DNA from 3 places in the Pseudogracilibacillus sp. SO10305 genome. Region 1 is predicted to be linked to each of the others. Evidence: predicted binding sites of a transcription regulator. Region 1 holds the regulator's gene; each other region holds the start of a gene.
The links. The regulator LexA, encoded in region 1, represses DNA repair genes until DNA is damaged. The targets are predictions, from matches to a motif close to CGAACATATGTTCG.

Region 1 (3,300 bases):
AGGAACAGTTTTACTAATAGCATTAATCATTTCGCTTGAAGCAACACGAGAAGCTAATGTATCTTTGCCTACTTTATATGTTGGTAAATTTCCATCCCAATTAGCAGGAAGTTCACCGTTAATTGCAAGTTGTAGTTCTTCTGCTAATGTTGGGTATGCTTCTTTATATTCGTCAAATAACGTATTCCATGCTTCTTCTAAGTTTGCGCCTTTTTGCACAACTTTCTTATTGAAATCTTCATATACTTCCTCTGGAACGTGGAAAGTTTCTTCGTAGTCCCAACCATAATATTCCTTCGTTAAAGCAATTTCGTCCTCTCCAAGTGGGGCACCGTGTGATGCTGAGGAATCCGATTTATTTGGTGAACCATACCCGATAATTGTTTTAACTTCAATTAATGTTGGTTGTGTCGTATTCGCTTTCGCTTCTTCAATTGCTTGATGGATGGCTTGTAAATCTCTTCCATCCTCGACACGAATTACTTGCCAACCGTAAGCTTTAAATCTATCTTCTGTACTATCAGAAAATGATCGATCTAAATCTCCGTCTAATGAAATATCATTCGAATCATATAATACAATTAATTTATCTAAAGCTAAGTGTCCAGCAAGGGATGCAGCTTCATGAGAAATCCCTTCCATAATATCTCCATCACCAACTAATGAATAAGTGTAATGGTCAATAATGTTGAAGTTCTCTTTATTGTATTTTGCTGCTAAATGTGCCTCTGCCATTGCCATACCAACAGCCATTGCTACACCTTGTCCTAATGGACCAGTCGTTGCTTCGACTCCGTCTGTATCTAATACTTCTGGATGTCCAGGTGTTCTAGAACCCCATTGACGGAAATTTTTAATATCATCCATTGTTACATCATATCCAGATAAATGTAATAAACTATACAATAACATTGAACCATGTCCAGCAGATAAAATGAAGCGATCACGATTAAACCATTTAGAGTTTTTTGGATTATGATTTAAGAAGTCTGTAAACAATGTATAAGCCATTGGTGCGGCACCCATCGGTAATCCTGGGTGACCAGAGTTTGCTTTTTGTATTGCATCCATTGATAATGTACGAATTGTATTTACTGATAATTGTTCCACTTGCATCTGTTATTAGCTCCTTTAAATATATTATTTGTCTCTATTTCTTTTTATTTGTTTTACTTTGTCCGGTGTTACATCGTTCCCTTCTGGGTCGATCACCGTAACAGAAGTTATTTGATTAGTAAATGATTGACGAATACTTTGTAAATATTCTTGACGAAGCTCTTGTTGTTCTTGTTTTTCTTCTTGCGTCAATGTCTCACTTTTTGCTTTTTTAGCGAGGTAATTGATACGTTCAAGTTTTTCTTTCGTTAACATGTTCTCACCTCTTAATTCCTAAGTTACATATGATAAAAATATATCTATATGTTACTTATATTATACTATACAATATTTTGTATAGATACAAATGCGCCACATAATATTCTATAATAACTTTACATTTCAGACAACCTTTCAGAAATAGAACATTTCTACCGAACAAATATGGGAACTTATGTTTGACTTCTGTTCGCATTTTGATAAAATGAAAGTAATTATATAGACAGATGAGGTGAGGTTCTTGGAAAAACTTTCAAAAAGGCAACAGATGATTTATGATTATATCGTTCATGAAGTAGAAATGAAAGGATATCCTCCTTCTGTTCGTGAGATTGCCAAAGCAGTTGGTTTAGCTTCTAGTTCTACTGTACACGGTCATTTAGAACGAATTGAAAATAAAGGATATATTCGTAGAGACCCAACAAAGCCAAGAGCAATTGAAATTGTTGATCCGTCATTCCAAAATATTGAAAAAGATACGGCACGTTATGCTCCTTTAATTGGTAAGGTAACTGCTGGTGCACCGATTACAGCAATAGAAAATATCGAAGAATATGCGCCAGTCCCAACATCACTCGCACATCGGGAAGATAATGTGTTTTTATTAGAAGTTGATGGGGATAGTATGATCAACGCCGGAATTTTTAATGGTGATAGAGTAATTGTAAAACAACAAAGTGTAGCAAATAACGGAGATATTGTCGTCGCAATGACGGACGAAGACGAGGCAACCGTAAAAAGATTTTATAAAGAAACAGATCATATTCGCCTACAACCTGAAAACGATGCTATGGAACCGATCCTATTAAATAATGTCATTATTTTAGGAAAGGTAATTGGCCTATATCGTGCATTCTAAGTGAAAACGGTAAAGCTTATCAAAAACTGATGAACTTTACCGTTTTTATTTATCCTAAACTATGTCACTTACAATTCTGGAAAGGTTAAAGGATCCAATAATCCATCTTGAATTAGCTTTTCTACTGTTTGAATAATGGCAATTTTAACATGTGCATATGTTAAACCACCTTGTAAAAAAGCTGTATACGGAGGTTTAATCGGTCCGTCAACAGATAATTCAATACTAGCCCCTTGGATAAACGTTCCTGCAGCCATAATTACTTTTTCTTCATACCCTGGCATCTCACTTGGGTATGGTGCTACATACGAGTTGATTGGTGAATTTGCCTGAATGGCTTCACAAAATTTGATCATCGCTTCTTCATGATGGAACGTCATTGCCTGAATAATATCTGTACGTTTATCAGTATATGTAGGTGCTGTTTCCACACCGACATAATCCATTAACCGTGCAGTTAAAATAGCCCCTTTTAATGCTTCTCCTACTACATGTGGTGCAAGGAAAAATCCTTGATACATCTCTTGTAACATATTTAATGTTGCTCCAGCATCTTTTCCTAGTCCTGGTGCTGTTAATCGATTTGCAGCAAGTTCAACTAAATCCTCTTTTCCTACGATATATCCTCCGGCACGAACGAGTCCACCACCTGGATTTTTAATTAAAGACCCAGCCATAATATCAGCGCCAACCTCTAAAGGCTCACGGTCCTCAACAAATTCCCCATAACAATTATCAACAAACACAATAATGTTTTCATCTATTTCTTTTACAAATTGAATCATTTGTTCAATTGCATCGATTGTAAATGAAGGACGGTTTTCATATCCTTTCGAACGTTGAATACCTACAACTTTCGTATGTTCATTGATCGCATTTTTAATTCCTTCATAGTCAATCGTTTGATCATCTTTTAATAAAACTTCATTGTACCGAACACCATAATCTTTAAGACTTCCAGTATTTGATGTGTTTTTTCCAATTACTTGATCCAATGTATCGTATGGTGCTCCTGTAATGTATAAAAGCCCATCTCCAGGACGTAACATCGCATATAATGCTGTTGC
Region 2 (3,300 bases), on a different contig from region 1:
TTTGATCATAACCGCAGTCTCTTGGTTTAATTCTGTTTCTACACGATTCAAAATAATTTGTTTCGCTTGTTCACTTGTTAAGCCAGAAATGCGCTCAAGCTCCGTATGTTGCTTTTCAAGTAATGCATCTACTTTGCTTCTCATTTCTTCAATCTGTTGTTGTTGTTCTGCTATATTTTGTTCTCTTTTTTCTAATGAGAGTTCTCGATTATCAATTGTAATGCTTTTCTTGTCCAAAATTTCTTCTTTTTGAATTAAGCGATCTTCTTGTTTCTGTACCTCTGTACGTCGTTCACGTAATTCTTCTTCTACTTGTTGACGAAATGCATGATTTTCTTCCTTTGCCTCTAAAAGTGCTTCCTTTTTAGCTGCTTCTGCATTTCGATGTGCTTCCTCAACAATTTGTTTGGCTAAGTTTTCAGCACTTGAAATTTTTGCTTCTCCAATTGATTTACGAACAAGATAACCAACAACAATACCGACGATTAGGACTAATGCAAGCAAAACGGAGATGAGTATAGGATTGTCCACGTTCTTCACCTCCTATTGCTATAAAATTGTACAATTCTTTATTGTCGGCATAAAAACCTTTAATCAATAGCGAATAAATTTGTATAATATATAAAAATAATTATACAATTTAATTTTAAATGTACTAATTACCAATGTCAATGAAAAGCCTTTATTTTATTTGTTTTTCACATAATTTCGTTAGAAAATACGATCCATGTTTTATATCTTCATTGTAAAAAACTTGTGTACTTGTCACAAAATGTTCCTCACCTATTCAAGTGATTAGTTATTGTAGTCGCTAATATACAACAAAAGTGTCCAACTACTTTCATTTTACTTGTTTTCTAGTTCACGCAGAAAAATGGTACCAGTGGCCTCCGTCATCGATGTAAGAAAAACGCCCATTTACAATTCTTATGACATCATAAGGAAAATAAATGGGCATTTCTAATAAGTTATAGTAAATCTTCTTCGATTAATTCATCCATTGTTTCATCTTCTGGCGCTTTTTCAGCAGCCTCGTCTAATTCATAATGATCACGAATTGCTTGATGAATTTCGTCACGAATTGTTTCATTTTCTAATAAGAACAGTTTGGAATTTTCTCGACCTTGTCCTAAGCGTTCCCCTTGATAAGAGTACCATGCTCCACTCTTTTCCACAATTTCCAATTCAGAACCTATATCTAGTATTTCACCTTCAATGGAAATCCCTTCTCCATACATAATATCAACCATTGCTTGTTTAAATGGAGGAGCTACTTTATTTTTCACTACTTTGATACGCGTTCTATTTCCAATCATATCTGATCCTTGCTTTAATGTTTCAGCACGACGTACTTCAAGACGAACAGATGAATAGAACTTTAATGCGCGACCACCTGGTGTTGTTTCCGGGTTACCGAACATTACACCAACTTTTTCACGAATTTGGTTAATAAAAATTGCTATTGTTTTAGATTTATTAATTGCACCAGATAATTTTCTTAATGCTTGGGACATAAGACGAGCTTGTAAACCTACGTGTGCATCTCCCATTTCCCCTTCAATCTCTGCACTAGGTACTAAAGCTGCCACAGAGTCAACTACTAAAATATCAATTGCGCCACTTCGTACTAATGCTTCTGCAATTTCTAATGCTTGTTCACCTGTATCTGGTTGAGATAATAATAATTCATCAATATTAACCCCTAAAGCTCTTGCATAATTCGGGTCTAATGCATGCTCAGCATCGATAAATGCGGCTTGTCCACCTTTTTTCTGTGCTTCTGCAATGGCATGTAATGCTACAGTTGTTTTACCTGACGATTCTGGTCCGTATATTTCAACAATACGCCCTTTCGGATATCCACCAATTCCTAATGCAACATCCAACGCTAAAGATCCACTTGAAATCGTGTCGATTTTACGTTCCGCTTCTTCACCAAGCTTCATAATCGATCCTTTTCCAAATTGTTTCTCTATTTTTCTTAGTGCTTCATCTAATGCTTTTTGTTTATCACTCACTGGCGTTACCTCCCAATTTGAACTATCTGCTTTCTATCATACATCGTTTATATAAAATATACAAACAATATGCGAATGCATGTTCTTATGTTTTGTTCGTCTTTCTATATGAAAAAATTCATTTTTCATACCTTTCATTGTCCAAAATGATAGTTTTGTCCCTCATTCATGGTGTAAAAAACTATTTTAAAAATGTAAATAATAATTCATATCCTTTTAATACAGCCCGTTCTCTCACCTGTTTTCGGTTTCCTGCAAAAACAAATTTATTTACTTTCGTTCCTTCTTCAGTTGCAATGCCGATATAAACTGTTCCGGCTTTTTTACCTTCTATTTCATTCGGTCCTGCTACACCTGTAAAACTAATTCCGATAGAACTTCCTAATATATGCCGAACATTTTCCGCTAATTCTTTGGCACATTGTTCACTTACTGTTCCATGTGTACGAATTGTTTCATCTGCTACTTGTAAAACTTGACGTTTAACCGCTGGATCATAACAAACGACCCCACCTTTTAAGACAGCAGATGCACCAGAGTTATCAACGATATTACTTGCAAATAAACCTCCAGTTAAACTTTCAGCACTAGCAATCGACATTTGCTGTTCTCTTAATAAATCGAATACTTTTTCTTCTAATGTCATACTACCTTCACCGAAATAAAAACGACCTATATAAGACAGAATTTCTTTTTTTGTATTCTCAATCATGGAAAGAGCTTTTTCTTTCGTTTCCGCTTTTGCACTAACACGTACTGTAATTTTCCCTTTTACAGCTAATGGGGCAATGGTTGGATTATGTTGTGTTCGAATTAAATCTTCTAAAGTATGTTCTAATACTGACTCACCAATGCCAGTAAAGTTCAATACTTTTGATTCAATAACCATCTCACCATTAATTGATTTTAAATATGGAATGACTTCATCTGAAAATATTTGTTTCATCTCTCTTGGTACACCAGGCATAAATATCCATATTACATCTTTATATACAACTAAATTTCCTGGCGCCATACCAACTTTATTTGGTAATACTTTTGAATCTTCAAAAACTCTAGCTTGCCTCCGATTATTTGGGGTCATTTCCGTTCCTTGGTCACGATAAAAGTCGATTATCTTTTGTAAAGAGTCTTTTTCTTCCACTATACGTAAGTCTGTTAACTGTTGAAACGCTTCACGTGAAAGATCATCTTGTGTTGGTCCTAATCCACCAGTAACAAGCACAACATTCGATCTTTGTTGTGCTCGCTTAAACACAGCTGTTAAACGGTCCATATTATC
Region 3 (3,300 bases), on a different contig from region 1:
GGAAATTTTAGATATTATCCGAAGTGGCAAAGAGGATCTACAATTAGAAAAGGCACTAGATGTTTTATATAAATAGAGAAAAATGATAGTAGGTGAAAATCGATGCTAGAACAGTGGGCGTTCGAATTATTAAAAGGTATTGGTAAAATATTTTTACACCCATTATTGTATTGGACTTTCTTTTTGTTATGTATTATCGGGTATAAACGTATAAAAAAGGAACGTTATAATTTTGGGACAAAAATTTATCATTACTTCACAGAAATTAAATATACATTTCCATTAACAGTCATAGCTAGCATCGTACTTTCAGCTGCTACAATTCTATTTGGAATTGTACTTTCTTATGAAGTAATGATCGTTTTAGCGATTGTTACGATTGTATTTAGCTTATTTGGTTCACTACAATTTTTATCTGCTAGTTATACCATTGGGATGACGTTTATTTTATTGTTAGTGTTGCCGTTTTTACAGCGCTATATAGATGTACCGTATGTAGATTTTACTACCATATCGATGGTGCATTTTGTCGGATTAACATTATTACTTGCGTTGTTATTACTTTTTGAAGCAATTTTTATGACAAGAACAAAATCGAAACCGGCATTTCCTTCTTTACATTTGAGTGAACGGGGAGTTTGGGTAGGACAATTTGAAGCAAAACGGATGATGATGGTCCCATTTTTCATACTGATTCCTTCCGATAGTGTAACTGCGATTACACCATTTTTTCCCTATTTTTCTTTTGGTGATCAAACCTTTAGTTTAATATTATTACCATTTATTTTCGGTTATCAATACCGTATGCAAAGTGGGTTGCCAAATGAATTATTAGGAAAAATTACGAAACGGACATATGTTTTAGTTGCCATTGTCATTGCAGGTGCTATTACAAGTATTTTCTATCCATTCGTATCATTTATTACTATTTTAGTTGCATTAGTTGGTAAGGAATGGATGACGTATCGGCATAAAGTAAGAGATAGAGAAAGCTCACCAATGTTTCATCCTTTAGATAAAGGTATTAAAGTGTTTGCAATGATGCCGAATAGTCCTGTTGAACGATTAGGAATTAAAGTCGGAGAAATTATTTTAAAGGTAAATAATGTTAATGTTACAAACTCATCTGAATTTTATGAAGCATTACAAACGAGTCAAACGAATTTCAAAATAGATGTTCTAGATGAAAATGGTGAAATAAGATTTGTTCACGGGACATTCTTTGCTGAGGATCATTATGAACTAGGTTTATTATTTACCGAACAACCACACAAGTATAAAGAAAAAGAATGAATATAAAATCACACTTTCATATATGGAAGTGTGATTTTTCGGCTCTTTTAGAAAAGTACGAAATATTTATAAGTTTATGTAAATGACAATATAAGATAGATATGAATAACTTCGCATATATACAAACTATATGTTCCTTAAATATATATGGAAAAATGAACAATTAGTAAATACGTATGTTTGAAAGAGAGGAATGTTGAGCAATCATAATGGAATGTTCGTTCGTATATATGATACAATTAATGTAAGAAAACATGATAATATGTGAAGATTGGAGAACTTAACATGGCGGAAAAGTTTGAACTTGTTTCATCTTTTAAACCACAAGGAGACCAACCGAAAGCAATTGAAAAGTTAGTAAAACAAATAGACGAAGGTGAAAACCATTTAACATTATTAGGTGCAACAGGTACTGGAAAAACATTTACTGTATCGAATGTTGTGACAGAAATTAATCGACCAACACTCGTTATTGCACATAATAAAACGTTAGCTGGTCAGTTATATAGTGAATTTAAAGAATTTTTCCCGAACAATGCAGTGGAATATTTTGTTAGTTATTATGATTATTATCAACCAGAGGCATATGTTCCATCAACAGATACATTTATTGAAAAAGATGCGAGCATAAACGATGAAATTGATAAATTACGACACTCAGCCACATCGGCTTTATTTGAGCGTCGCGATGTGTTAATCGTTGCTAGTGTATCTTGTATATATGGTTTAGGTTCACCGGAGGAATATAAAAATCAAGTGTTATCGATTCGTACTGGAATGGAAAAAGAGCGTGATATATTATTGCGAGAACTAGTGGATATTCAATATGCACGAAATGATATCGATTTTTCGCGTGGGACATTCCGAGTTCGGGGAGATTCTGTTGAAATTATTCCGGCATCAAAAGAAGAGCATTGTATACGAATTGAATTTTTTGGAGATGAAATTGATCGTATTCGTGAAGTAGATGCATTAACCGGAGAGATTATCGGTGATCGAGATCATGTTGCTATTTTCCCAGCGTCACACTTCGTGACAGGTGATGAAAAAATGAAAATTGCAATTAAAAATATTGAACTCGAATTAGAAGAACGTTTGAAAGAACTTGAAGCAGAAAATCGTTTATTAGAAGCACAAAGACTTGAACAACGAACGAATTACGATTTAGAAATGATGCGAGAAATGGGCTTTTGCTCAGGGATTGAAAATTACTCACGTCATTTAACCCTGCGTGAATCTGGTTCGACCCCATATACATTACTTGATTTCTTTCCGGATGATTTTTTAGTCGTCATTGATGAATCACATGCAACATTGCCACAAATTCGTGGGATGTATAATGGAGATAGAGCAAGGAAACAAATGTTAGTAGATCATGGATTTCGTTTGCCGTCTGCATTAGATAACCGCCCATTAAAGTTTGAAGAATTCGAACTGAAAACACATCAAAATGTATATGTTTCTGCAACACCTGGACCTTATGAACAAGAACATACGAAAGAAATGGTGGAGCAGATTATTCGTCCAACAGGATTATTGGACCCTGTCGTTGAAGTTCGACCGATTGATGGACAAATCGATGACCTTATTGCAGAAATAAATAAACGGATTGATCGGAATGAACGTGTGCTTATTACGACATTGACGAAAAGAATGTCGGAAGATTTAACGGATTATTTAAAAGAACTTGATTTTAAAGTTGCTTATTTACATTCCGAAGTGAAAACATTGGAACGGATTGAAATTATTCGTGATTTACGGGTGAAAAAATATGATGTTCTCGTTGGTATTAATTTATTACGTGAGGGACTAGATATTCCTGAAGTATCACTTGTTGCAATACTGGATGCAGATAAAGAAGGTTTCTTACGTTCTGAACGTTCCTTAATTCAAACGATGGGACGTGCCGCACGTAATGAGAACGGACAAGTTATTATGTATGCAGATAAAATTACCGACTCGATGCAAGTTGCAATCGATGAGACGAATCGTCGTCGTGACATACAA

Region 2: the regulator LexA is predicted to act here: its motif matches at 2,091-2,104, upstream of recA (recombinase RecA).
Region 3: the regulator LexA is predicted to act here: its motif matches at 1,505-1,518, upstream of uvrB (excinuclease ABC subunit UvrB).

What each region holds. Positions count from the first base shown of each region.
Region 1 covers NZ_JAXHDE010000006.1:43,436-46,735, forward strand. Annotated here, with positions in the region: gene tkt (transketolase) at 1-1,116, opposite strand, end outside; gene SPD45_RS06600 (DUF896 domain-containing protein) at 1,141-1,371, opposite strand; gene lexA (transcriptional repressor LexA) at 1,616-2,233, shown strand; gene SPD45_RS06610 (methionine gamma-lyase family protein) at 2,302-3,300, opposite strand, start outside.
Region 2 covers NZ_JAXHDE010000001.1:136,279-139,578, forward strand. Annotated here, with positions in the region: gene rny (ribonuclease Y) at 1-531, opposite strand, end outside; gene recA (recombinase RecA) at 969-2,018, opposite strand; gene SPD45_RS00775 (competence/damage-inducible protein A) at 2,200-3,300, opposite strand, start outside.
Region 3 covers NZ_JAXHDE010000001.1:438,429-441,728, reverse strand. Annotated here, with positions in the region: gene SPD45_RS02300 (S41 family peptidase) at 1-76, shown strand, start outside; gene SPD45_RS02295 (PDZ domain-containing protein) at 103-1,293, shown strand; gene uvrB (excinuclease ABC subunit UvrB) at 1,579-3,300, shown strand, end outside.